One region of the Paenibacillus sp. FSL R5-0636 genome, then DNA from elsewhere that is predicted to be linked to it. Evidence: riboswitches for the same ligand, from Rfam matches in the RefSeq annotation. Region 1 holds a riboswitch; the other holds the start of a gene.
What was found. A riboswitch is a leader RNA that binds a small molecule or an ion and turns the genes downstream of it on or off. The one in region 1 is predicted to bind preQ1.

Region 1 (12,218 bases):
CTGGCGGATCACGCGCACAACCTCATCGATTAAGACTTGTTTCGTACCATTTACAACCACTATATAACCTGACTTACCAAGCTGCATGGCGATACTACGTCCGATCCCTCTTGTTGCTCCAGTAATTAAGGCTACTCTATTCATCACTACACCTCTTTCACTGCAAAAGCTCCCGCAGCAATAACATCGCCAGCTTCTGTTGTAAGGATCACTTTCACAAAGCAGTCGTCAGCTGCAAAATCAAAAATCACGACACTATCGACCTCTATAGGCTTATGAAATTTCATATCATATTGAGTGATCCACTGTGTAGGGTGCTCAGCAATGTACAAGGATTGGGCTAATCCCATAAGATACATCCCATGTGCGATGGGTCGCTTCAAGCCAGCCTTAGCTGCGGCCTCTGCATCTAGATGTATAGGCGCCAAATCTTGGGAAGCAGCTGCATATTGCCGGATAGCCTCAGCAGTTATGCACTTTTTTATCATGATCATCACCTACCCGAATTAACACTGTTTCTGCGGTGACTATAAGCTCACCCTCACACCTACAAACCAGCGTATGTGTGTAAAAAGTCAGTTTACCCTGTCTTCCTTCTTTTTGCACCTCGCCCGTTAACGCTAATTCACAATCCAAAATCATCCCCGCCGTAATCGGCGCCCGATATGAAAATTTCTGAGTGCCGTGAAGCAAGGGTTCACCGATGATTAACCAAGGAATATCGAAGTCTTGCCAGAAAATAATAGGCATCGTCGCAGGAGCGATCAGCTTTCCATTTATCGTCTGCAAGGGTGCTTCAATACTCTGTGCGTAGTCCGAAATCCATTCAGCAGTCATATGGATCTGATGTCGGACACTGTTCATTCTATAACCTCCACGAGTGTTGCCAGACCTATCCCACCGCCGATTCCCAGAGTAGCAAGCCCTCGTTGGTAAGGGGCATTTTGCATTTCAGCACATAAGCGAGTCATTAAAATAGCCCCGGAAGCTCCGTATGGATGGCCTATTGCTAATGCCCCCCCGCCAAGATTGACCTTTTCCTGTGGAATTTGAAGCTCGTTCAGTGATGCCAATACTTGTGAAGCAAAAGCTTCGTTAAACTCTACAATATCTAAATCGGCAACGGTAAGCTTTTGGCGTTTTAACACCTTTTGCACAGCTGGTACAGGCCCCATACCTAAATAGTTCGGATCTACACCCGCAGCTTGCGCATCCACGACCCGCAAAATAGGGGTAAGCTTAAGCTGCTGGCATTTCTCACGAGACATCATCAATAGAAGCGCTGCGCCATCATTAATAGGACAGGCATTTCCAGCAGTGACGGTACCCTTTTCTTCTAAAATTGGCGGCAGCTTTTGCAGCTTGTCCAGACTCGTATTTGCCCGAGGACATTCGTCGGTGTTCACCCACTGCCCCTCTACCTGAAGAGGTACTATCTCCTGCTGAAACCGGTCACTTTGCTGAGCATGAACCGCCTTTTGATGGCTTTTCAAGGCATATTGATCCTGCTCTTCTCGAGAAATCCCGTATTTCCGAGCTACATTCTCTGCAGCAATTCCCATATCCGGATCACCGTAAGAGCTAGGCGTAAAATGTGCACGGGTATATAGCTGCGGAACCCCCATTAAGGTCTGTGGTTTAGCCATTTTCCATGGAGCACGGCTCGTACTTTCGACACCACCCGCTAAATAAATCTCACCAGCGCCGCTTTGAATCAGTCTTGCTGCTATATTAATTGCCTCTAGCCCAGATCCGCACTGACGATCCACGGTGACGCCCGGAACCGAAACAGGCAGCCCCGCTTCAAGCGCAGCTACCCGGGCAATATTACCTCCTGGGCCCACAACATTCCCAATAATGACATCATCGATCAGTTCTTTAGGCAAGTTCGTTTCGGCTACAATATGCTGAATAAGCGGCGCCAGTAATGCTTCCGGCTCAAGTGTACTTAATAAGCCACCCATTCTGCCAATCGGTGTACGTTTTGCCATGACAATTACTGCTTCTATCATACCATCGCTCTTTTCACATAGTCTTTCATCGCTTGCCGGGCAATTTTGCCGCTGCTTGTATAGATAAATTCATCCAGGGTTAACAGCTGCTTCGGCGCTTTGTAGCTTGCTAAATACTGGCGGCAATAATTCTTAATTTCGTCGACAGATAAGTGCTGTTCTCCGCTCCACTTCACGAGGGCTATCAGCTGTTCTCCCCAGTAATCGTCAGGCACGCCAAGCACCATCACTTCATCTATTTCCGGAAGAAACTCCAGCACCCTCTCTATTTCTTCTGGATAAACGTTCAGGCCTCCGGATATGATTTTATTCTTCAAACGTCCCGCCATATATAAATAACCAGCTTCATCCTGATAAACATAGTCTTCTAAAATAAGCCATCCCTCTCTAAAAGCTGCTGCTGTCTCATTCGGCAATTGATGGTAGCCTAAAAATATCATATCACTACGCACATATAGCTGCCCAATCTCCCCAGTAGGGACTTCCCGGAACTGTTCATCACGAATGGAAATTTGCACCCCGGGATAAGGTTTGCCTATAGAGGTCGGATTATGCTCGGTCAGAACATTCAAATAACTAATATAACTCGCTTCTGAAGAACCGTAGGATTCATAAAGGCGCGCTCCACCAAACACTTCCATGCCCCTTTTCTTGGACAACTCCGACCACTTTGCACCTGAGCTAATAATCGCATCAATCTGTATCTGCCCAGGTACAGCCTGCAACATCATGGATTCGATCATTGTTGGTACGACGAACAGCACCACACCCGGAATTTGCTGGCACAGCTCTAACAACTTCGTGGCACTAAATTTTTGTGTGATATGAAAGGTTGCTCCACAATATAGACTCTGCATTACGGCGAATAAGGATAGGGAATGCACAAATGGACCTGGTGCCAAAACATCCTTCATAGCGTCCAATTCAAAAGCAATATTCGAGACCTCAAAGCTTTTTAACCATGATAAATGGGTACGCATATAACCTTTGGGCAACCCGGTTGTGCCTGAAGTAAAGCCAATAAATAATAATTCATTCGTCTCATCCAACTCAGCCTCCGGCTTCAGGGCAGCCAGCCACTGATCATAGGAACTTGTTCGTTCATTTGAGAAGGTCAGTGTTGGGATCGCTTGATCCTTGAGGACCAGATTCTTTGCGGCTTCCGGCTCGGCAAAAATCATTGTCGGCTGGCACTGTTCTATAATAACCTGCAGTTCATTAGCACTCCATTTGGGATCTAAGGGAATGGGAACACAGCCCGCATAAATCGCCCCCAAGAAAACCTCAACAAATTCAATACAATTCGTAGATAAAATCGCGATTTTGTCATGCCTCAGACCCTTTTGCTGTAGGCCATTCGCGATTCTCCGCATCGTTTCTACTAATGTTGTATAGGTATGACTTGCTAGGTCATGGGTTAAGGCAATGTTGTCAGGCTGCTGTGCTGCATGACGCAGTATAGGAACTACTAGATTCATCCTTGATCACACCTGTTCGTAATTTCTGTGACTACCAATTATATACATTTTCTTCAATCGGACTGCCCCGCAAGTCCAGCCCAGACTAAAGTATATGTGTTAAGCGCCATCGCAGGCGCTCCTGTTAGACTAACCCGCTAGAATTGCTATGATAGCTTATTTTAGCTTTATATTATTTTTATGTACACATTTTCATGTAACTATTAAGTCCATCTTACAACTAAAAAATAGCCAGCACGCATCGATTATGATCGGTACGCGCTGGCTGTATTGTTGTTTAGTCCTTCTTTTGAACGGTTGATGGTGTACCCTCTTCAGCAAAAGTAAAGGTTCGGGCGATATATAAGATAGGTGTGCTTACTGCGGTTAGTAAGAACTTCGCTAGATAAGTTGTAAGCAAAATTTCAAGCCATACATTCCAGTCATACAAGCCCGCAAACGCAATGGTGCAGAAGATAAGTGTATCCACAAAGGAGCTAATCATCGTACTGCCGTTGGAACGAATCCACAGCTGACTTGAGGTGCTGTAATATTTACGAATCCAAGAGTACAACCGAACATCTAGGAACTGACTAATGAAGTAAGCAGTAAGACTACCCAAAGCTAGTCGAGGCATCAGCCCAAAAATCGTCTCCAAAGAAGACTGAGCGATATCGGTCTCCTGTGGCTTAAATACTAGTACCATCTGCATAATGACTGTAGTCATAAGCAAGGTGAAGAAACCAAACCAGACCGCTTTACGTGCTTCCGCTCTTCCATACTTCTCATTAAGCAAATCGCTGGTCATATACAAAGTGACATACATCGTATTTCCGAGTGTCATCACAATATCAAATGGCATAGCAATCGTCTTAGCTACCTGAATGTTAGCAATTACAGTAGCAATACCTACCCAGGCATACATTCCACTTTTCCCGAACAGGCGGTAACAGAGTAGAAAAAAGGCAAAATTGACAATAACAAATAAAACTCCCCACAACAAATTAAACATATTACTGAAACTCCTCCTAGTTTTGTTTACGCGGGATGGTTACGAACCGCGGCTTACATTATTAAATTTTTGGAACAAAACATTAATACTCTATCACAATAGCGCTTAACAATCCATAAAAATAATATTTTTATATGAAATTGGTAGTTCCAGTTCTTTTTTTTCGACAATTATCTAAAATAGTCAGCAATAATTCATTTTTTTCAGAAAAAAATGCTCTATAGGACAAAACTTTCACTATTCATCCAGAGGTTAATTCTATAGAATAGTATCAAACACCTTATTCCCGATCCATTTAGTAGAAATATGACATAACTATGGAATATATCTCGGGTCGCCAATTTCCAGCAGTTGGCATGGAGTATCTAGTGAAGACCAAAAAAAGAAATGACCTCACCGTCCATAAAAAAAGGAGAGAACGATATGTTTCGTATCAAGCATTCGATCAGTCGCAAATTCACGCGTTTATTATTTGTTGTTCTGTTGCTCACGTCTCTTTTGTTAAGCACCAGCTTCTACTTTATCTCCATCAATATCTTCAACAGCTATGTTATGCCACAGATTAACAAAATCCTTACTGCCGCTGCTCAGGACGTATATAAGAATCTCAACGTAATGCACGCCCAGCAAACCCTAAATAAGAACGATCAGTCTGCCACCAATCTCGAGTTCTATTTTCAGGAAAAGAGGAAACAACATGGAGTGGAAACCATTTTTCTGGTCAATCTGAAAGGGAAAGAAGCTGAGATTCTATCCGCAGATCACGATGCAAAATTGCAACGGGCAGAAAGTGTCACCGTATCCTCTGCAATGCAACAAGCCTCTAAAGGAAAAACTGGACTAAGCGATACATATAGCGACGCACATGGTATACATAAAACAGCTTATATCGGTATTCCCGGAAGTACGATGGTTATCGGTGTAAGCAGTGACGTAAGCTTCATTCAAGAAAAAACAGACAGTATTCTATGGACAAGTGCCGGAATCACACTTCTGACGTTGATCATCGGTCTAACCGGTGCATGGTTTATGAGTGTGCGTATAACACGTCCAATCTCAAAACTGGCAGCTTATAGTGCCCGGCTCGCAGAGGGAGATTTCACCGAAGAATTATCAGTTAAAGGAAATGACGAAGTTGCACAGTTGTCCGTAAGCTTCCAAGCGATGACCCAACGCCTGAAAGAAATGATCGGACATGTACTGGTAACCTCTAATACTGTCGTTGCGGATTCCAACTCTTTAAAAGAACGTGTTGAGGTTCTCAACGATATGGCGGATCACTCCAGCTCATCGGTAGTAGAAATCGGCAAAGGTAGTACGACTATCGCTAGCAGTGCATCAGATAACTCGAGAGCAATGGAAGAAATCAATTTAGGCATTCAAAGTATTGCCTCAGCAGCGAATGAAGTCACGGAGCAAATCAGTGAGGCTTCCGCTGAAGCAAGTGGCGGTAATGAAATTGCTCAAAGTGCCGTGCTGCAAATGCGCCAGGTTGAACGTGCTTCCCTACAGTCGCTGGATCAGTTACAAATCATGAATGAGCGTTCAGTAATGATCGGAGAAGTCGTTCACAGCATTACTGAAATTACGAAACAGATCCAAATGCTGTCGCTGAATGCTTCAATCGAAGCTGCACGCGCAGGAGAGCATGGACGCGGTTTTGCTGTTGTTGCGGGAGAAGTACGCAAGCTGTCTGAACAATCACGCAACGCAAACGAACAGATCCGTGACTTCCTACTTGGGCTTCAAGAAGATATGAGCCGCTCCGTTACCGAGATGAACCACGTGAATTCTGAGGTTGCCTCTGGAGTCGGCAAAGTAGCAGAAGCAGGTGATGCCTTTAATCACCTCCTGATTCTTATCCAAAGCATCAATCACAGCATCCAATCCGTATCTGCGGCTACACAGCAAATCTCGGCAAGTACAGAAGAAGTCAGTGCTTCCGTCGAAGAAACTGCACAAATTACATCAAGATCGCAAGAAAGTGCGGACACACTCGCTGCTAACTCAGAGCGGCAGCGCGTCGAACTGGAAGGCCATGCAGAAACCGTTAAACATCTGTATGAGCAAGCCAAGAAACTCCAAGAAGCTGTGCAGCAATTTAAGATCTAACGCTTGTAAACTAAAAACCCCCGTTCACACGAAAGTGTTGAACGGGGGTTTTTAGTTTATGGCTCGCTAGCGCTTGCTGAGGTCTCGCTTAGGCTTGGGGGCATACGCTAGGCTTGCGCGGAGCTCTCGCTTAGACTCAGGGTGCATGCGCTAGGCTTGCGCGAAGCTCTCGCTTAGACTCGGCTACATGTACTAGTTTGCGCGAAGCTCTCGCTTAGACTCGGCTGCATGCGCTAGGCTTGCGCAAAGCTCTCGCTTAGACTCATCACGCCATTTGCTGCTGGCTTGCGGACTCAGATGCCGCTATTACTCGAAAAACTGCCATTTGGAGGCTTTTTCGGACTCGAGAGACGCTATGGCCTCATAATCAACCCAGACTCAGCCTATTTTGTTCAAATAGCGCCTCTGGTGTCCAAAAACGCTCCAAAATAACCCTTTTTTCGCAAATAAGGTCTCCTGAGTCCGGAGCCAAGTTACTCACAGCGAATTACTTAAAGTTCATCCGTGGTGCTACCTACAGCAAGTTACTCAAAGTTCCTCCGTGGATGCTACCTACAGCAATAGAATCAGCTACATGCACTAGCTTGCGCGAAGCTCTCACTTAGACCTCAGCACGCTATTTGCTGCTGGCTTGCGGACTCAGATGCCGCTATTACTCGAAAAACTGCCATTTGGAGGCTTTTTCGGACTCGAGAGACGCTATGGCCTCATAATCAACCCAGACTCAGCCTTTTTTGTTCAAATAGCGCCTCTGGTGTCCGAAAACGCTCCAAAATAACCCTTTTTTCGCAAATAAGGTCCCCTGAGTCCGAAGCCAAGTTACTCACTCAGTAAAAACTAGGTTACTCAGCTTTCATTCAGCTTTTATGGCTAAGCAAACATCACTCAACTTAGTGTCGCGGTGCCCAGAGGATGACCGATACACCGATCACACAAATACCTGCTCCGACCCAGTCATATACGTCTGGTGTCTTCTTGTCTACAAGCCATCCCCATAAGACCGCGAGCACGATAAACACCCCGCCGTAAGCCGCATACACTCTGCCGAAGGAAGGGAATTTCTGCAACGTAGGGATAATCCCATACGCTATCAGAATCAAGGACCCCACTAAGCCGTACCAAAGTGGCCTTGATTCTCTCAACCATAACCACACTAAATATCCGCCACCGATCTCAGCAAGGCCAGCAATTATAAATAGCAGAATGGCAAATAACATGTCATCCCTCTTCCCTGTCAATCTCCTAAAAACGCAAAGGTTACTCATAACAAATTGTACTCAAGGTTCATCCGTGGGGCTACCTACAGCAAACTACTCAAGGTTCACCCGTAGAGCTACCTACAGCAAACTACTCAAGGTTCACCCGTGGAGCTGCTTACAGTAAATTACTCAAGGTTCATCCGTAGACAGCAAACTACTCAAGGCTCACCCGTAGTGCTACCTTCAGCAAACTACTCAAGGTTCATCCGTAGAGCTACCTAAAGCAAACTACTCAAGATACATCCGTGGAGCTTACATTAAATTGTGCTGAAGCAGCAATAACACTAGCAGCAGCACAACCTCCAGCAGCTCGTTCAGCGCGCCGTACACGTCGCCGGTGAGCCCGCCGAGCCGGCTGCTGATCCGCCGCGCAGCTGCGGTGCCGCAGGCCAAGGCCGCGACCGGCAGCAGCAGAGCTGCCGCCAGATGCAGCGGCCACGCGGCTAAGCCAGCGCCGAGCGCCAGTGGCGCAGCGGCGGCGGCCAGCGAGAGCAGCGCGGCGACTGCCAGCGCGCGCCGCTCATGCGAGGAAGCTAGGCCGGCGAAGTTCGCGGCCAGCCCCTCGTCTCCACGGGCAATGGGATAACGCACCATTGCCCGTACCATATACCAGCGGCTCCAGACCGCTGGTACCAAGAGCAGCGGCAGCTCGTAGTAGGCGAAGCCTTCGATTAGAGCTGCCAGCAAAGATGCTTTAAACAGCAGGAGCAGCACGCAGGCGAGTACGCCCATCGCACCTACACGGCTGTCCTTCATAATCTCCAGGGCACGCTCCCGTGGCCGATAGCTGAGCAGACCATCTGCGCTGTCCATCCAGCCATCAAGATGCAACCCGCCAGTGAGGCCTACCCACAGAATCAGAGTGAGCACAGCTGCTGGCCAAGCAGGTAAAAGCAATCCCGTCAGGGCTGCTCCAGCAGCTACACACAGCCCAATTGCTGCGCCTACCATGGGATAGAAGATTACACTCCGGCGCAGCAGTTCAGGAGAGAATCCCGGATCACCTTTTACAGGAAATCGGGATAAGAACTGAAAGGCAGCTACGGCCGCATCCCTACGCTCCCTCATAAACGATACTCCCTGCTCTTCAGCTCAATCGGAATTCCAACAGTTACTAGAAAGACCTGTTCGCATTGCCGAGCGATCAGGGCGTTCATTCGTCCCGCCAGATCACGATACAATCGGCCTAGCGCATACTCCGGAACAATCCCGTCGCCAACCTCATTAGTGACCAGAATAAGCGTCCCTTGAAAAGAACGCACACTGTCTTCAAGTCTTGTTATTTCACTCTCAACAAGCTCTTGTCTATTTTCAAAACCTTCCACGGCCAATAATGCATTGGATAACCATAAGGTCAAACAATCTACGAGCACCGCTTTTTCACCCGATAATCGCTTTAGCAGATCTGGTAAATCATACGGTTCCTCAAGCGTCTCCCAAGCGTAACCACTTTCCATTCGTTGATGCTGATGCAGAGCAATCCGTTCCTTCATTTCGTCGTCAAAAGCCTGTCCGGTTGCTACATAGAAGGCCTGATCTGCCAGTGACTGTATCAGTTTTTCTGCAAAACCACTTTTCCCGCTACGTGCGCCTCCCGTTACAAGAATGCTCATCGTTGACCAGCTCCAGAGATGCCTGCACTTTCAAAGGTTGCCATTTCGCTCAAAATGCGGCAGATCGCCTCGATTAAATGAAGGCATAATACTCCCCCTGTTCCCTCACCCAATCGCAGACCGAGGTTAAGCAGCGGTTCAAGCCCAAGCTGCTCCAGCATTAACTTGTGTCCCCGTTCTCCTGATACATGAGACGCTATCATATAAGCGATGGATTCAGGTGCAAGGGCTTTTGCCACAAGCGCTGCCGCCCCCGAAATAAAACCATCCAAAATGACAGGTGTCCGAGTAGCAGCGGCACCAAGAATCAGTCCCGCCAAGCCAGCGATTTCCAGTCCGCCAACTTTAGATAATACATCCAACGGATCTGCTGAATTCGGCTGATTTACCTTTAAGGCGCGTTCCACTACTGCAATTTTATGTAGTAAACGTTCATCATCAATTCCCGTTCCTCGTCCCACAGCTACTTCAGGGGCTATTCCTTTGAGAGCACATAGAATGGCAGCACTAGCCGTAGTATTCCCAATGCCCATTTCGCCTGTTATAAAAATCTCCGTTCCGTTCTTAACCGCTTCCTGCGCAACTCTTATCCCAACAAGAAGAGCATTCATGGCATCCTCACGACTCATCGCAGGTCCCACAGCCATGTTATCCGTTCCCCGGCGCACTTTACGATCAATCAGATCAACATGACCGAGATCGCCGTTTATGCCGATATCAACAAACTGTACCTCTGCCCCAGCTTGACGTGCCAATACATTTACAGCCGCTCCACCGCTGAGAAAGTTATGGGCCATCTGCAGCGTGACTTCCTGTGGAAATGCGCTAACCCCTTCGCAGCATACCCCGTGGTCAGCAGCCATCACAACAACTGTTCGTTTGGTGAAACTAGGCTGCTCCGTACCCGAAATTCCAGCGAGCTTAACAGCTAGAGGTTCCAATTGTCCCAAACTGCCCGGAGGTTTGGTCAGAATGTTCAGCCGATGCTCCGCCTTGAGGATGGACTGATCATCAGCCGGAATGATTTGTTTAATTACGTCTTGAATATCTGAAAGCATATAATTACGACCTCCTATTAAATGTATCCGTATAACCTATTCTATCTCATATTCGCAGAAAAGCCCCCATCTATGATAGAGGGGGACTTCTAGAATTACAACTTCACTTTCATAAAATCTTCGATTCTCTCCAGCGCCTCTGTCAATTTTTGTAAGGAAGCGGCATAAGAGCAGCGAATATAACCCTCTCCGCCTGCTCCAAACACATGACCCGGAACCGCAGCGACACCGACCTCCCTGAGCAGCTGCAAAGCGAAGTCTTCTGATTTCATTCCGGTATGAGCGATGGAAGGAAAGGCATAAAACGCACCCGCAGGTTCATGGCAAGGTAGTCCTATGGATCGAAATCCACTAACCAGCAGCTTTCTCCGCTCATCGAAGCATTGCTTCATATGTTCCTTATGCTGCATTCCATTGCGCAATGATTCAATCGCAGCAATTTGACCGAGCACCGGGGCACACATCGCAGTGTATTGATGGATTTTTAGCATCGCAGCAATTAATTCTCGATCGCCACAAGCATAACCCACTCTCCAGCCAGTCATTGCAAAAGCTTTGGAGAAGCCGCTGATCACAATCGTCCTTTCCAGCATCCCGGGAAGAGAGGCGATGCTGACATGCTGACTGTCATACGTAAGCTCGGCATAAATTTCATCTGAAATGACCAGTAGGTTATTCTCTTTTACAATCTGTGCAATAGGCAGCCAGTCTTCATAAGTCATTACTGCACCTGTAGGATTAGTCGGAAAATTCACCATAAGAAGCTTCGAACGCGGGGTAATCACCTTCCGTAACGCTTCAGCAGTAAGCTTAAACCCCTGCTCGGCCGATGATTCTACCTCCACCGTAACCCCCCCGTTCAAATGGGTAATCGGCGAATATGCGATATAGCTCGGAGAAGGGACGATAATCTCATCCCCAGGTGTAATGAAAGCTCGTAATGCCAAGTCCACAGCCTCGCTGCTTCCCACCGTAACCATAATCTCATCGTTTGGCTCATAGCGAAGCTTGAAACTTGTGTGCAGATAAGAAGCGATCTCCTCTCTAAGCTCCAGTAAACCGGAATTTGGCGTATACATCGTTTCCCCATTGTTCAAGGCACGAATACAGGCAGCTCTTACATGCTCCGGTGTAACGAAATCTGGTTCCCCTACACCCAGCGATATAATATCCTGATTCCCCGTACTTAGGTCAAAAAAAGCCCGAATCCCCGATGGCGCAATCTCCCGCACTCGTGGAGCAATCCATTCATTATGCATGGCTGTACACCTCTTCTTTTGCACTCTTTTCCGTTAGGGAAAGGGAGATGATTTCGTCCAGTAGTCCGCTGAAGGTGTAGCCTGCCGCTTGCGCGCTTTTGGGTAAAAGACTGGCCTTCGTCATGCCTGGTAATGTATTCACCTCCAGCACATAAGGAATACCCTCTTTAAGCAGCATATCAACCCGTGCATACACGCTACATTTTAGTGCTTTATAACAGCTCAAGGCAGCCTCGCGTACCCGCTCATGCACTTCAGTAGGCAATTCAATGACCCGTTCATCTGCTCCGCCTTCTTCATACTTAGCACTGTAATCGAACCACTCGGCATTTGCTGAGGTAATTCCCAGAATAGGCAGCAGCTCTCCGTTTAGAATAGAACAGGTAATTTCTTGGCCTTGAATGTAGCTTTCAATCAAAATCGACTGATCACAGGC
Region 2 (12,218 bases), 2.4 Mb from region 1:
CTATATTTCATTTCAATCCAGATTTACAAAAACATCAGGTGATCAGAGAACTGCGATTTCCACGTGCTATTGCTGGCGCCTTAGTCGGTGCTTGCTTCGCAGTAGCAGGGGCTATCATGCAGGGGATGACAAGAAACCCGCTTGCGGATTCAGGGCTGTTAGGCTTGAATGCAGGAGCAGGAGTAGCGCTGGCAATAGTATTTGCTTTTGCACCCTCACTCTCATTCACTTCACTAATGTTGTATTGCTTTATCGGTGCCGCTGTGGCCTCTTTTATCGTATTCGGAATCGGTTCGCTTTCTTTTAATGGCCTGACCCCCTTGCGATTGACACTAGCAGGTTCGGCAGTTAGTGCTTTATTGGTTGCTATTAGTCAGGGAGTAGCTATTCTTTTCAACTTATCTCAGGATATAGCCTTCTGGTTAGCCGGTGGGATGGGGGGAGCTAGCTGGACTCAGATCAAGATTATATTCCCTTGGGTGGCCGTGGCCTTAATTGCAGCGATGATGTTATCACGATCCGTTACATTGCTCAGCTTAGGAAGAGAAGTTGCGGTTGGTCTGGGGCAGCGGACAAGGTTAGTTCAGTTGGCATGTATGATTGTTGTGGTTATCTTAGCTGGAAGTGCGGTTTCAACGGTTGGCCCGATTGCTTTTATAGGACTAATTATTCCACATGTTACACGTTATTTCGTTGGAGTGGACTACCGCTGGATTATACCTTGCTCGGCTGTTCTGGGGAGCTTATTGATTATCTTTGCAGATATTGCCGCAAGAATGATAAATGCACCGTATGAGACACCGCTAGGAGCCTTAATTGCCATCATCGGCGTACCTTTCTTTATTTATTTAGCGAGTAAGCGGAAGGGGGAGCTGTAATGCCCAAAATAACCCTTACTCCAGATGAAAAAGAACGCCGTACACGCGCCCTAACGGTGTTATCGCTCCTTGCTATACTGATCGTCGTGGTGTTTATAGTCAGTATGAATACAGGGTTTATGCGTCTATCCCCACTGGAGGTATTACATACACTGCTGGGTGATGGAACACATCAGCAAAAGCTTATTTTATTTGATTTCAGATTACCCCGCATCGTAATTTCATTGTTAGTTGGAGCGGGCTTTGCAGTATCAGGCTGTATTCTACAAAGTCTCGCACGTAATGCACTCGCCGAACCGGCTACGCTGGGCATAAGTGCTGGTGCAGGTTTTGCTGTAATCATTTTTATCTCGTTCTTTCCGGCTACAACAGCAGCTCCGGTATTTGTCTTGCCTCTCCTAGCGCTTGGTGGGGCTGGCCTGACCGCAGCTTTAATCTATATTCTTGCCTACCGGAAGGCAGATGGTCTGTCTCCTACAAGGCTGATCCTTATCGGGATTGCGGTCGCTGCAGGAATCAATGCTTGCCAGCTTGTATTGGCACTTACGCTTGATCCTAATAATTATCAATTTGTAGCTACTTGGATCGCCGGGAAAATATGGGGTGGGGATTGGAGATTCGTCCTTGCTTTGCTGCCTTGGATCGCGATTCTGTTACCGTTCGCCTTCTATAAAGCCCGGGTTCTAAATGTATTGAATCTAGGGGACCATACTTCATTAGGTCTAGGAATGCGTGTGGAGAAGGAACGTATTCTCCTTCTGGTAACAGCCGTAGCGCTTGCCGGCTCCTGCGTCGCAGTAAGCGGAGGTATTGGCTTCGTCGGCCTGATAGCACCACACCTGGCTCGCAGGCTCGTGGGACCCCGTCATCAGGTGTTATTGCCTGCTAGTGCTTTGACAGGGGCGCTTCTTATGATTACCGCTGATACCATCGGCAGATGGGTGTTGCAACCTGCGGAAGTTCCGACTGGCATTGTGGTTGCGATTATTGGCGCACCTTACTTTTTATATTTACTCGCCAAGTCTAAAGCGTAAATTAGTTCATACTTAGGAGCATAGCTCCATAAAACTTTTAAGGGAGTTGTAGATCATGTCAGAACGTTTGAATACAGAAGAATTAAGTATTGGGTATGCAGAGGCTACTATAGTTAAAGGATTGAACTTGTCTATCCCTACGGGAAAAATCACCGCACTAGTGGGCGCTAACGGCTCCGGTAAATCTACAATCCTCAAAACGATGGCCCGGATTATGAAGCCGAAGAGTGGCACCGTAATGCTGGACGGCAAATCGATCCATAACTTTTCAACTAAAGAGGTTGCTAGGCAGCTAGCGATTCTACCGCAGAACCCAACGGCTCCTGACGGTCTGACGGTATCTGAGCTGGTCAGCTACGGTCGTTTCCCTCATCAGAAGGGATTTGGCACGATGACCGCTGAGGATCGCAACATCATCTCCAACGCCATCTCTGTTACGGGCATGGAATCTTTTCATGATCGCCCTATTGACCGTCTCTCAGGTGGACAACGTCAACGCGCATGGATCGCTATGGCGTTAGCTCAAGAAACAGATATTTTATTCCTTGACGAGCCTACAACCTTCCTAGATATGGCGCATCAGCTCGAAGTTCTTCAGCTATTGCAAAAGCTGAATGAGGAAGAAGGTCGTACCATCATCATGGTCGTGCATGATTTGAATCATGCTACTCGTTATGCGCAGCATATGGTAGCGATTAAGTCCGGTACTGTGGTTAGCGAAGGCTCACCTACTGAGGTTATGACACCAGATGTATTGCGGGAAGTGTTTGGAATTGAAGCGGATATCGTTCCGGATCCACGTACGGGTGTGCCACTGTGTCTTCCTTACGAGCTTGCTGCCTATAAAGCTGTGTAATTATCATCTAAAATCATACAACGAACAGGCTCCCGTCATTGACAAGGGAGCCTGTTCGTTGTTACAGTTGTGGTTGCCTACAATTTCATAATAACTCTTTAAAATAGATCAAGGACCATCATTTATACATGGTTAAAGGAGCATGAAAACATGAATATTGACAAAATTCAAGATGACCTAGAGCAGCTAATGACTGCAGGAAAAGTGAAAAGTCATGAGAATTTAAAAGATCACGTGTACACTAAAATGGGCGGCAAAGCTGATATTTTGGCTGCACCAGCTACTTATGATGAAATTCAAAAGATCGTTACATATGCAGAACAAAATGGGATAACCCTTACGGTACTTGGGAATGGCTCCAATGTGATTATCCGTGATGGAGGTGTACGTGGGATCGTTCTGCAAACGGCAGGACTGACCGAAATGGGGATTCGCGACAATCTCTTATATGCGCAATGTGGTGCCAAAATAATTGATGTTTCCAGATATGCACTTGATAAGGAGCTTACGGGTCTTGAGTTCGCCTGTGGCATTCCAGGAACAGTTGGTGGAGCGCTCTATATGAACGCAGGTGCTTATGGCGGTGAGATCAAAGATGTCCTGCATAGTGCACTAGCTATAAATAAGAACGGGCAATTGGTAACTCTGCAAGGTGATGAGCTGCAATGGGGTTACAGAAAAAGCGTGTTCGCAAGCGGTGAGTACATTGTACTTGAGGCCAAATTTGCTATGACTTCCGGTGATGTTTTAACGATCAAGGCAAAAATGGATGAACTAACTTATTTACGTGAATCGAAGCAACCGCTTGAGTATCCATCCTGTGGGAGTGTATTTAAGCGGCCTCCAGGCCGTTTTGCAGGTCAGTTAATTCAAGAGAGCGGCTTACAGGGTACAAGAATCGGCGGTGCTGAGGTATCCAAGAAGCATGCGGGATTTATTGTGAATGCAGATAATGCAACAGCCAGTGATTACATCGGGCTAATCCACCATGTAAGAGCGACTGTGAAGGATAAATTCGGTGTAGAGCTGGAAACTGAAGTGGAGATCATTGGAGAAGAATAAATGATAAGCAAAAAGAGCCCGCAATCGCTGTGGGCTCTTTTTGCTTATCATAATCATGTTCGTTTAATCTACTGAAAGGGTGTAATTAGCTCTGTCCGTAGTTATTTCTGCCTTGCGGTCGGCTAAGTCTACGATTTGAAGACCTTCAACAGCTAAATCATAAGTGGATTGTGGCAGGGATACCAGTTCACCATCGGCGTTAAGTGTGCTGCCGAAACCTCTTAATATCAGTGCACTTCCAAGATATTCATCAATAACATCGTCTGCACTCCGGAAATCTACGGACTCTAAATTGAAATGAACTTTATCCAAATCACGAAGTTCTTTCTTTTCAATAGCGATTGTTTCATTCAAATGATTGTTAAGCCAATCCATAAGCTGCTGTATACTTTGTTCCATAAAATGCTCCCACCCTTAGCTCGAAGATTATTATGAATAAGTTACCCTTTTCTTAGGATTTGAATCCTTTTTTTTGCCGCATCTTAATTAACCATATGAATAATTCATGTCATTAAAAAGAAATCCACAATCAAATTGGCATTGGTTTTGAGCTTCCTAATCTCTACATACGCAGGTCTATCCACGTTAATCTGGAGTGATTTGCTGATCTGTATAAGGTAACAGTAAAGAGTAGAACTTGTCAGGAGCGGGCTACCCATGGTATAGTTCAAGACGCAATATGCTTTATGCTTTAAGAAGAAGTCTGCACTAAAGTTGTGCAGGAGAGGTTCGCGAACTCCCTCTATAAAAAACTAAGAATATATTAAACAGTACAAGCGGTTGCTGTCCTTTATCCGGACGTTGCTTCCGTTTCTTCTTAGTGGAGCCAAGTTTTCGAAATCTCGTTCTTCTTTCCATTACCGGCCAAGGCCGAAGGAAAAGAGAGGGGTTTTTTGTCGTGTCAGAAGGAAGATTGAAAGAGGAAATGCAAGAAGTTACTTTGCTTGGTAATCAGGGAACACAGTACAAGTTTGGTTATGATCCAGACATTCTGGAGGTGTTTGATAACAAACATCCCGGACGTGATTATTTTGTTAAATTCAACTGCCCTGAGTTCACTAGCTTGTGTCCTGTAACGGGTCAGCCGGATTTTGCCACGCTGTATATTTCGTATATTCCTGAACAAAAAATGGTGGAATCCAAATCATTAAAGCTGTATCTGTTTAGCTTCCGCAACCATGGTGACTTTCATGAGGACTGTGTCAACATTATTATGAATGAACTGATCTCACTGATGGATCCGCGTTACATTGAGGTATGGGGCAAGTTCACTCCGCGCGGAGGCATTTCAATTGATCCTTATTGCAACTATGGAAGACCGGGTACGAAGTATGAGGCGATGGCGGAACACCGCTTAATCAATCACGACCTCTATCCAGAAAAAGTGGACAACCGCTAAATTCCAACTTGTGATAAGGAGAGATTCATATGAACAAAAAAGCACTCGTCGTATTCAGCGGCGGACAAGATAGCACCACTTGCCTGGTTTGGGCATTGCAGCAGTATGAGGAAGTGCAGGTAGTTACCTTCAACTATAATCAACGTCATGCGGCTGAAATCGAAGTTGCAACAGAGATAGCAGCTAAGTTTAATGTAAAACAGCATATTCTTGATCTGGGGCTGCTTAATCAGCTGGCACCCAATGCACTTACCCGTCAGGATATAGATATCGTGGCTGGGGAAGGGGATGAGCTTCCAAGTACTTTCGTCGATGGACGGAATTTGTTGTTTTTATCTTTTGCCGCTATATTAGCTAAACAACTGGGGTACTCCCATATCGTCACTGGGGTTTGCCAAACGGACTTTAGCGGTTATCCGGACTGCCGTGATGTTTTTGTGAAATCATTGAATGTTACGCTGAACTTATCTATGGACTATGAGTTTGCGATCCACACTCCCCTAATGTGGCTGGATAAAAAAGAAACGTGGAAAATGGCCGATCAACTGGGGTATTTTGATTATGTTCGCGAACACACACTGACCTGTTACAACGGTATTATTGGCAGTGGCTGCGGTACTTGTCCAGCCTGTCTATTGCGTCAGCGTGGTCTTGAGCAATATGAGGCAGAGAGAATGGAGGCCGGCTCTTAATGCTTAACGAGGTTTCAGTCTGCAAAATATTTACGTTCGATGCGGCACACCAGTTAGTGGGACACAAAGGGAAATGCAGCAATCTGCACGGACATACTTATAAGCTCGAAGTAGTGCTTAAGGGCAAACCTATGGCCGCGGAAGGCCACTCGGATGAAGGCTTCGTCATTGATTTTAGCGATATCAAAATGACAGTACAACAAAGCCTAGTAGATCGTTTAGATCACGCTTTTCTTGCTATGGGAAATGAACCTGTGTTAGAGACGTTAACGAATACGGGCTCCAAAGTAGCCTTATTGTCTTTCCGTACCACAGTGGAGAATATGTCTTCATATATTGCCTACAAGCTTAAGCAAGCAGGGTTGCCTTTATACTCGGTAAAGCTATGGGAGACTCCAACCTCTTGGGCAGAGGTGCTGGCTGAAGATGTTCCGGATGAAGGGCCATCCTACCGTTTGTATGGAGGCTGTGACTGTGAGTAAGATTCCTGTAATTGAAATATTCGGTCCTACTATTCAAGGCGAAGGTGCGGTAATTGGAGTGAAGACGATGTTTGTCCGCACCTATGGCTGCGATTATCGCTGCGGCTGGTGTGACTCCGCTTTTACTTGGGATGGTACGGCTAAGAATAAGGTTCGCATGATGGAAGCAGAAGAAATCATAAATGAATTATTGGCGTTAGCTGGCGATAATTTCGACTGTGTTACGATTTCAGGCGGTAATCCTGCCTTGATTGGTGAAGGAATGGGTACCTTCATCAGTCTGCTTCATGAGCGTGGAATAAAAGCAGCGATAGAAACTCAGGGGAGTAAATGGCAGGATTGGTTCAATGACGTGGATGTGCTGACAATCAGCCCTAAACCCCCAAGCTCAGGAATGACAACGAATTGGGAAATGTTAGATAACATCATGAGTAAGATGGAGAAACTGGGTCGTTCTACGCATAGCTTGAAGGTCGTAGTGTTTGATGATAATGATTTTGATTATGCGAAAAACGTTCACCAGCGATATCCGAATGTGCAGCTCTTTCTGCAGCCTGGTAATGATGATGTCACGGAAGAGGGCAACATTTCTGCTCGACTTCTGGGAAGGCTGGAGTGGTTGTTTAATAAAGTAATCGTGGATTCGGATATGAACAAGGTTCGTGTACTTCCACAGCTGCATGCATTGATCTGGCATAATAAGCGTGGCAAATAAAAGATTGATGAAATCGTCCGGGTATCTGCTTACAGATGCTCGGTTTTTATTTTTAACATTTGTAACTTCTAGTAGGTAGATAGTCTGTCCCAGTTTCTGGTATGATTTTGAAAAAAGCTCTTGGAGGTTATTCATTTGGAACAATCAACAGCATTATTAATTATCGATGTTCAAGAAGCCATGTTCTCCTATGAACTAAAGCTGTACGATGAAGAGGGTGTGATGGACAGGATTGTCTCCCTTCAGCAAAAAGCTCGATTAGCAGGTACTCCTATTGTGTATATTCAACATACCGAAGATGAGGAGTACACAAAAGGTACACCCACTTGGCAGATCAGTCACCGCATCACACCGCAGGAAGGCGAAGTTATCGTTGAGAAGCCTACTTGGGATGCTTTTCACCGAACGGAATTGCAAGATGAACTCCAAAAGCTCGGGATCACGAATCTGGTGATCTGTGGGATGCAAAGTGAATTCTGTCTGGATACGACAATAAGACGCGCATACAGCATGGGATATAAAAGTGTACTGGTTTCAGATGCTCATAGCACCTTTGATAATGGGGTTCTGAGTAGTAGGGAGATCGTTAAGCATCATAATGCGATAATTGGAGGTAGATTCGCCCAGTTACGAGCTGAAAGCGAGGTTCAGTTCTAGATGAATACACCCCAGGCTGCCATGAAGCCTATTCAGCGTTCTCGCCTTAGATTGTTTGCTGGCAAACGATATTTTATTTGGAAAAGATATTTGAAATGGTACACTGGACGAAGCAAAATAGCGAAGCAGCGTACGGATGAAACATTATCTTATGCAGCTATGACTCATGCTACCCCGTTATTAAGAAGTCTTCGGAATGTAGATATGCTGCTTCAATACAATAAAATTACTAACTTACGGCTGGCAATTGCGAAGCTGGATGGACTTGTTGTGCAGCCGGGGGAGACTTTTTCCTACTGGAGAAGTATTGGTAAGCCCACTAAACGAAAAGGGTATCTGGAGGGTATGGTGCTGCATTATGGTGGTTTTCATTCCGGGGTTGGAGGAGGCTTATGCCAGTTGTCTAATCTGATCTATTGGATGGCACTGCACACACCACTTACCGTTATGGAACGGCATCGTCACAGCTATGATGTATTTCCAGATGAACAACGTACACAACCTTTTGGAAGCGGGGCGACCTGTTCTTATAACTATTTGGATCTTCAATTGAAAAATAACACCGCTCAAACGTATCAACTAAAGCTCTGGCTGGACGATAGCCATTTACACGGGGAATGGAGATGCAATGAGCAGGCGCTTTATGATTATGAAGTATACGAAAGTGATCATAGGATTAGTCTAGAGCCTTGGGGCGGATATATACGCAGTAATAAGATCAGTCGAAAAGTATATACCCGATCTGGAGATCTAATTGGAGATGAAGCTGTAACTGATAATTACGCACTGATGATGTATTCTCCGCTTCTTCATGGATAAGAGGTTAGGGCTTAGGGATATAACATAGAAAGGCATGAAAATTATATCTCTAGACCATCTTCAAAGGAGCGGATTAACAGCATGAAAGCACTAACCTACCAAGGGAAGAAAAAAGTGGAAGTTAAAGAAGTAGCTGATCCGAAGCTTGAGAAAAAAGATGACATTCTTGTTCGGATTACCACTACGGCGATTTGTGGCTCGGATCTGCACATTTATAACGGAGAAATTCCAGGTATGCATGATGATTATGTTATTGGTCATGAGCCGATGGGGATTGTTGAGGAAGTGGGATCTGACGTAACTAGAGTCAAAAAAGGTGACCGAGTCATCATCCCCTTTAATGTCGCCTGTGGGCAGTGTTTTTTCTGCCAGCATGAGATGGAGAGCCAATGCGACAATGCTAATGACGCCAAGGACACAGGCGGTTATCTTGGTTATTCCGATACTTATGGCAGTTTTGCTGGCGGACAAGCTGAATTGCTGCGGGTACCTTATGGTAATTTTGGGCCTTTTGTAGTTCCGGAGGATGCAGAAATGGAAGATGAGAAAATTCTTTTCTTATCTGATATTGTGCCTACTGCTTGGTGGGGAGTAGAAAGCGGGGGAGTGAAGCCGGGAGATACGGTCATTGTTCTCGGCTGCGGGCCCGTGGGACTGCTAACTCAAAAGTTTGCCTGGATCAAAGGAGCCTCTAGAGTCATTGCTGTTGACCATATCGGCTACCGATTGCAACATGCGAAGCTGACCAATAATGTTGAAGTTTATAACTTCGAAGAGATCAAGGACATTGGTGCTCATTTGAAGGAGATCACTCATGGGGGCGCAGATGTGGTTATTGACTGTGTGGGTCTAGATGCCAAAATATCTGCCTTGGAGAAAGTGGAAACGGTTCTGAAGCTGCAAGGGGGCTCGCTCAGTGCATTCAGAATGGCCGCGGATATCGTACGTAAATTCGGAACCATCCAGCTTGTAGGGATCTATGGACTTAATTACAATATGTTCCCGCTGGGTCAGCTATTTGAACGAAACATCACATTAAAGATGGGACAAGCGCCGGTGATTCACTATATGCCGTTGCTGTATAAGATGATTAAAGAAAATAAATTTGATACTACAGATATCATTACGCATCGCCTGCCAATTAGTAAAGCGGAGCATGGCTATGACGTTTTTAGTGAGAAAAAAGAAGATTGCATCAAGGTTGTTCTGAAGCCGTAGCCTTTTAAGAAGCATGAGCTTTCGTCAGAAATGACATTGCTTGTGCTTTTTTTAGTGAAATCTTATGAAAAAAGATGCATTTTTTCACGGTCTGCGTTAAATTAACATAAGTGACTTAAGATATTGAAAGGACGCGTAACATGTGAAACTTAAAAAACCGCCACTTCCGATTCCACTATTAATGTTGATAGGGATTGTGGCCATCTCTTTTTCCGCCATTTTTATTAAATGGTCTGATGCACCTGCATCTATACAAGGCATGTACAGATTATTATTTACCTCACTGCTGATGCTGCCTTTTGCAAGACCCTATAGTGGAGCTGCTTTTGCTCTTCGTAAAAAAGACTGGCTAATGCTCATCCTTTCAGGCGCAATGCTTGCGCTGCATTTTTTGCTATGGATGGGATCATTAAAGTATACTTCGGTAGCTAGTTCAACAATGATCATGGCGCTGGAGCCTGTATTTATTATGCTGGGTGTTTATTTTTTGTATAAGGAAAAGACAGCTCTGTCTGCTATTCTAGGGCTTGGCATTGCAATTGGCGGTGTCGTGTTTATCGGCTGGGGTGATATTGGAATCTCTGCAGATAATCTTAAAGGTGATCTATTATCGGTCGGAGGCACTGTCGCGGTAGCTGTACATATGCTGATCGGTCAAAAGCTAGTGGTGCGCATGCCCTCTTATTTATATAGCTTGATTGTCTTCTTGTCAGCCGCTGGCGTGTTCGCCGTATACAATCTGTTCATGGAGATTTCCTTTTTTAATTATCCGGCCAAGGAATGGGGAATCTTTGTATTGTTAGCAGTGGTGCCAACGGTGTTTGGCCATATTTTGTTTAATTGGTTACTACAATATGTATCTGCGACTACGGTTTCAATGAACATTTTAGGAGAACCAGTGGGTGCCAGTATCTTAGCGTATTTACTCTTGGGTGAACAGCTAACAACCTTACAATGGGCAGGTGGGCTGCTCGTTATGATTGGACTCGCAGTATATTTGTACGCAGGAAGAAGGAAAACTATCCGGATGGCTGATGCCATTCAGAATGCTTCATAACAGATATTTTACACATAAAGGGGTAGCAATGGATGGAAGAGCAGAATCAATATTCAAATAATCAGGCAGAAAAAAACGCTGTGCCAACAAGCGAAGAGCTATGGAACGAAGATACTTATACCGCTTGGGTAACTCGGTTTGGTATACCGTCAGAAGCAGCTGCAAAATTAATAAAGGAACCAAGTGCAAAGCTTTACCCGCTCCTTTCTTTTTTTGGAGAGGTGAAGGGGAAGAAAATGATGAATTTAATGGGCTCAAACGGAATGAAGGCCGTGGCACTCTCATTACTAGGTGCGGAAGTAACGGTTGCTGACTTCTCGGAAGCCAATGCGCGATATGCGGCTGATCTTGCCCAAGAAGCAGGGGTACCACTAACCTATATCGTCTCAGATATTCTTAAGCTGCCAGAAGACGTCCTTGATGGTTCATATGACATCGTCTTCGCGGAGTTAGGAATTGTTCATTACTTTACCAACCTTACACTATTCATGGAAACAGCTCGCCGATTGCTTTCTCCTGGAGGCGTATTTGTACTCCGCGATTTTCATCCGGTAACGACCAAGCTTATTTCCTCGAAGGGATCTACTGCGAAGGTACGCAAACACAAAGTAAACGGAGATTATTTTGACTCATCATTGGAAGAGAAAAAGGTATCCTATTCCAAGTATTTGCCTTCCACAGGTAAACCAGCAGGTGAACAAGAGCATAGTGTTGTGTATTGGCGCCGCTGGACACTCGGAGAAATTGTAACCGCAGCAGCTAATAGCGGACTAGTGATCCGCCAATTAGTAGAAGAACCTAATCTATCTTCCGACGTGTATGATAAGGGAATTCCTAAGACCTTCACATTGGTGGCTGGAAATGGCGCAAGCCTGTAGGAGGGTTCGCAGACATGTGATTTTTAGGGTATAACATTTGTGCTGAACTGAGGTGCTCTCGGTTCAGCTTTTTTTGTGCGTAAAACATAAAATTTTAAACTTTTTTACGGAGATTATTCCATTACAATGGCAACTTATAGGGAATACAATGATTTTACATTCCGGATTGAAAGCGATTACTTTAAGGGTTAATGCATTCTCAAAGAATTTGAGGTGGATATCAAAATGAACGAAGTGTTGCTTCGTATGGAGGGAATCAACAAGTTTTTCCCAGGTGTTCATGCTTTGAATGAATGTCAATTTGAGCTGAAGCGTGGGGAAGTTCATGCGTTAGTAGGAGAAAATGGCGCTGGCAAGTCTACCCTTATGAAGATTGCGACAGGTGTCTATTCCAAGGATGCTGGTCAAATGTGGTACAAGGGAAATGAAGTGCAGATTGTTAATACCCGTGATGCACAGGAGCTTGGAATT

Region 2: another riboswitch for preQ1. It lies ahead of queF (preQ(1) synthase); the one in region 1 lies ahead of MKX34_RS06095 (queuosine precursor transporter).

What each region holds. Positions count from the first base shown of each region.
Region 1 covers NZ_CP150232.1:1,384,794-1,397,011, reverse strand. Annotated here, with positions in the region: gene MKX34_RS06120 (SDR family NAD(P)-dependent oxidoreductase) at 1-144, opposite strand, end outside; gene MKX34_RS06115 (MaoC family dehydratase) at 147-488, opposite strand; gene MKX34_RS06110 (MaoC family dehydratase N-terminal domain-containing protein) at 463-864, opposite strand; gene MKX34_RS06105 (thiolase family protein) at 861-2,012, opposite strand; gene MKX34_RS06100 (AMP-binding protein) at 2,009-3,490, opposite strand; gene MKX34_RS06095 (queuosine precursor transporter) at 3,768-4,481, opposite strand; PreQ1 riboswitch class I at 4,492-4,537, opposite strand; gene MKX34_RS06090 (methyl-accepting chemotaxis protein) at 4,905-6,593, shown strand; gene MKX34_RS06085 (YnfA family protein) at 7,484-7,810, opposite strand; gene cobS (adenosylcobinamide-GDP ribazoletransferase) at 8,105-8,920, opposite strand; gene cobU (bifunctional adenosylcobinamide kinase/adenosylcobinamide-phosphate guanylyltransferase) at 8,917-9,465, opposite strand; gene cobT (nicotinate-nucleotide--dimethylbenzimidazole phosphoribosyltransferase) at 9,462-10,523, opposite strand; gene MKX34_RS06065 (aminotransferase class I/II-fold pyridoxal phosphate-dependent enzyme) at 10,619-11,782, opposite strand; gene MKX34_RS06060 (D-alanine--D-alanine ligase) at 11,775-12,218, opposite strand, start outside.
Region 2 covers NZ_CP150232.1:3,756,383-3,768,600, reverse strand. Annotated here, with positions in the region: gene MKX34_RS17025 (iron ABC transporter permease) at 1-878, shown strand, start outside; gene MKX34_RS17020 (iron ABC transporter permease) at 878-1,912, shown strand; gene MKX34_RS17015 (ABC transporter ATP-binding protein) at 1,968-2,768, shown strand; gene murB (UDP-N-acetylmuramate dehydrogenase) at 2,919-3,830, shown strand; gene MKX34_RS17005 (hypothetical protein) at 3,894-4,229, opposite strand; PreQ1 riboswitch class I at 4,549-4,592, shown strand; gene queF (preQ(1) synthase) at 4,756-5,229, shown strand; gene queC (7-cyano-7-deazaguanine synthase QueC) at 5,259-5,921, shown strand; gene MKX34_RS16990 (6-carboxytetrahydropterin synthase) at 5,921-6,403, shown strand; gene queE (7-carboxy-7-deazaguanine synthase QueE) at 6,396-7,118, shown strand; gene MKX34_RS16980 (cysteine hydrolase family protein) at 7,254-7,775, shown strand; gene MKX34_RS16975 (VanW family protein) at 7,776-8,594, shown strand; gene MKX34_RS16970 (zinc-dependent alcohol dehydrogenase) at 8,676-9,812, shown strand; gene MKX34_RS16965 (DMT family transporter) at 9,955-10,869, shown strand; gene MKX34_RS16960 (class I SAM-dependent methyltransferase) at 10,902-11,747, shown strand; gene MKX34_RS16955 (sugar ABC transporter ATP-binding protein) at 11,973-12,218, shown strand, end outside.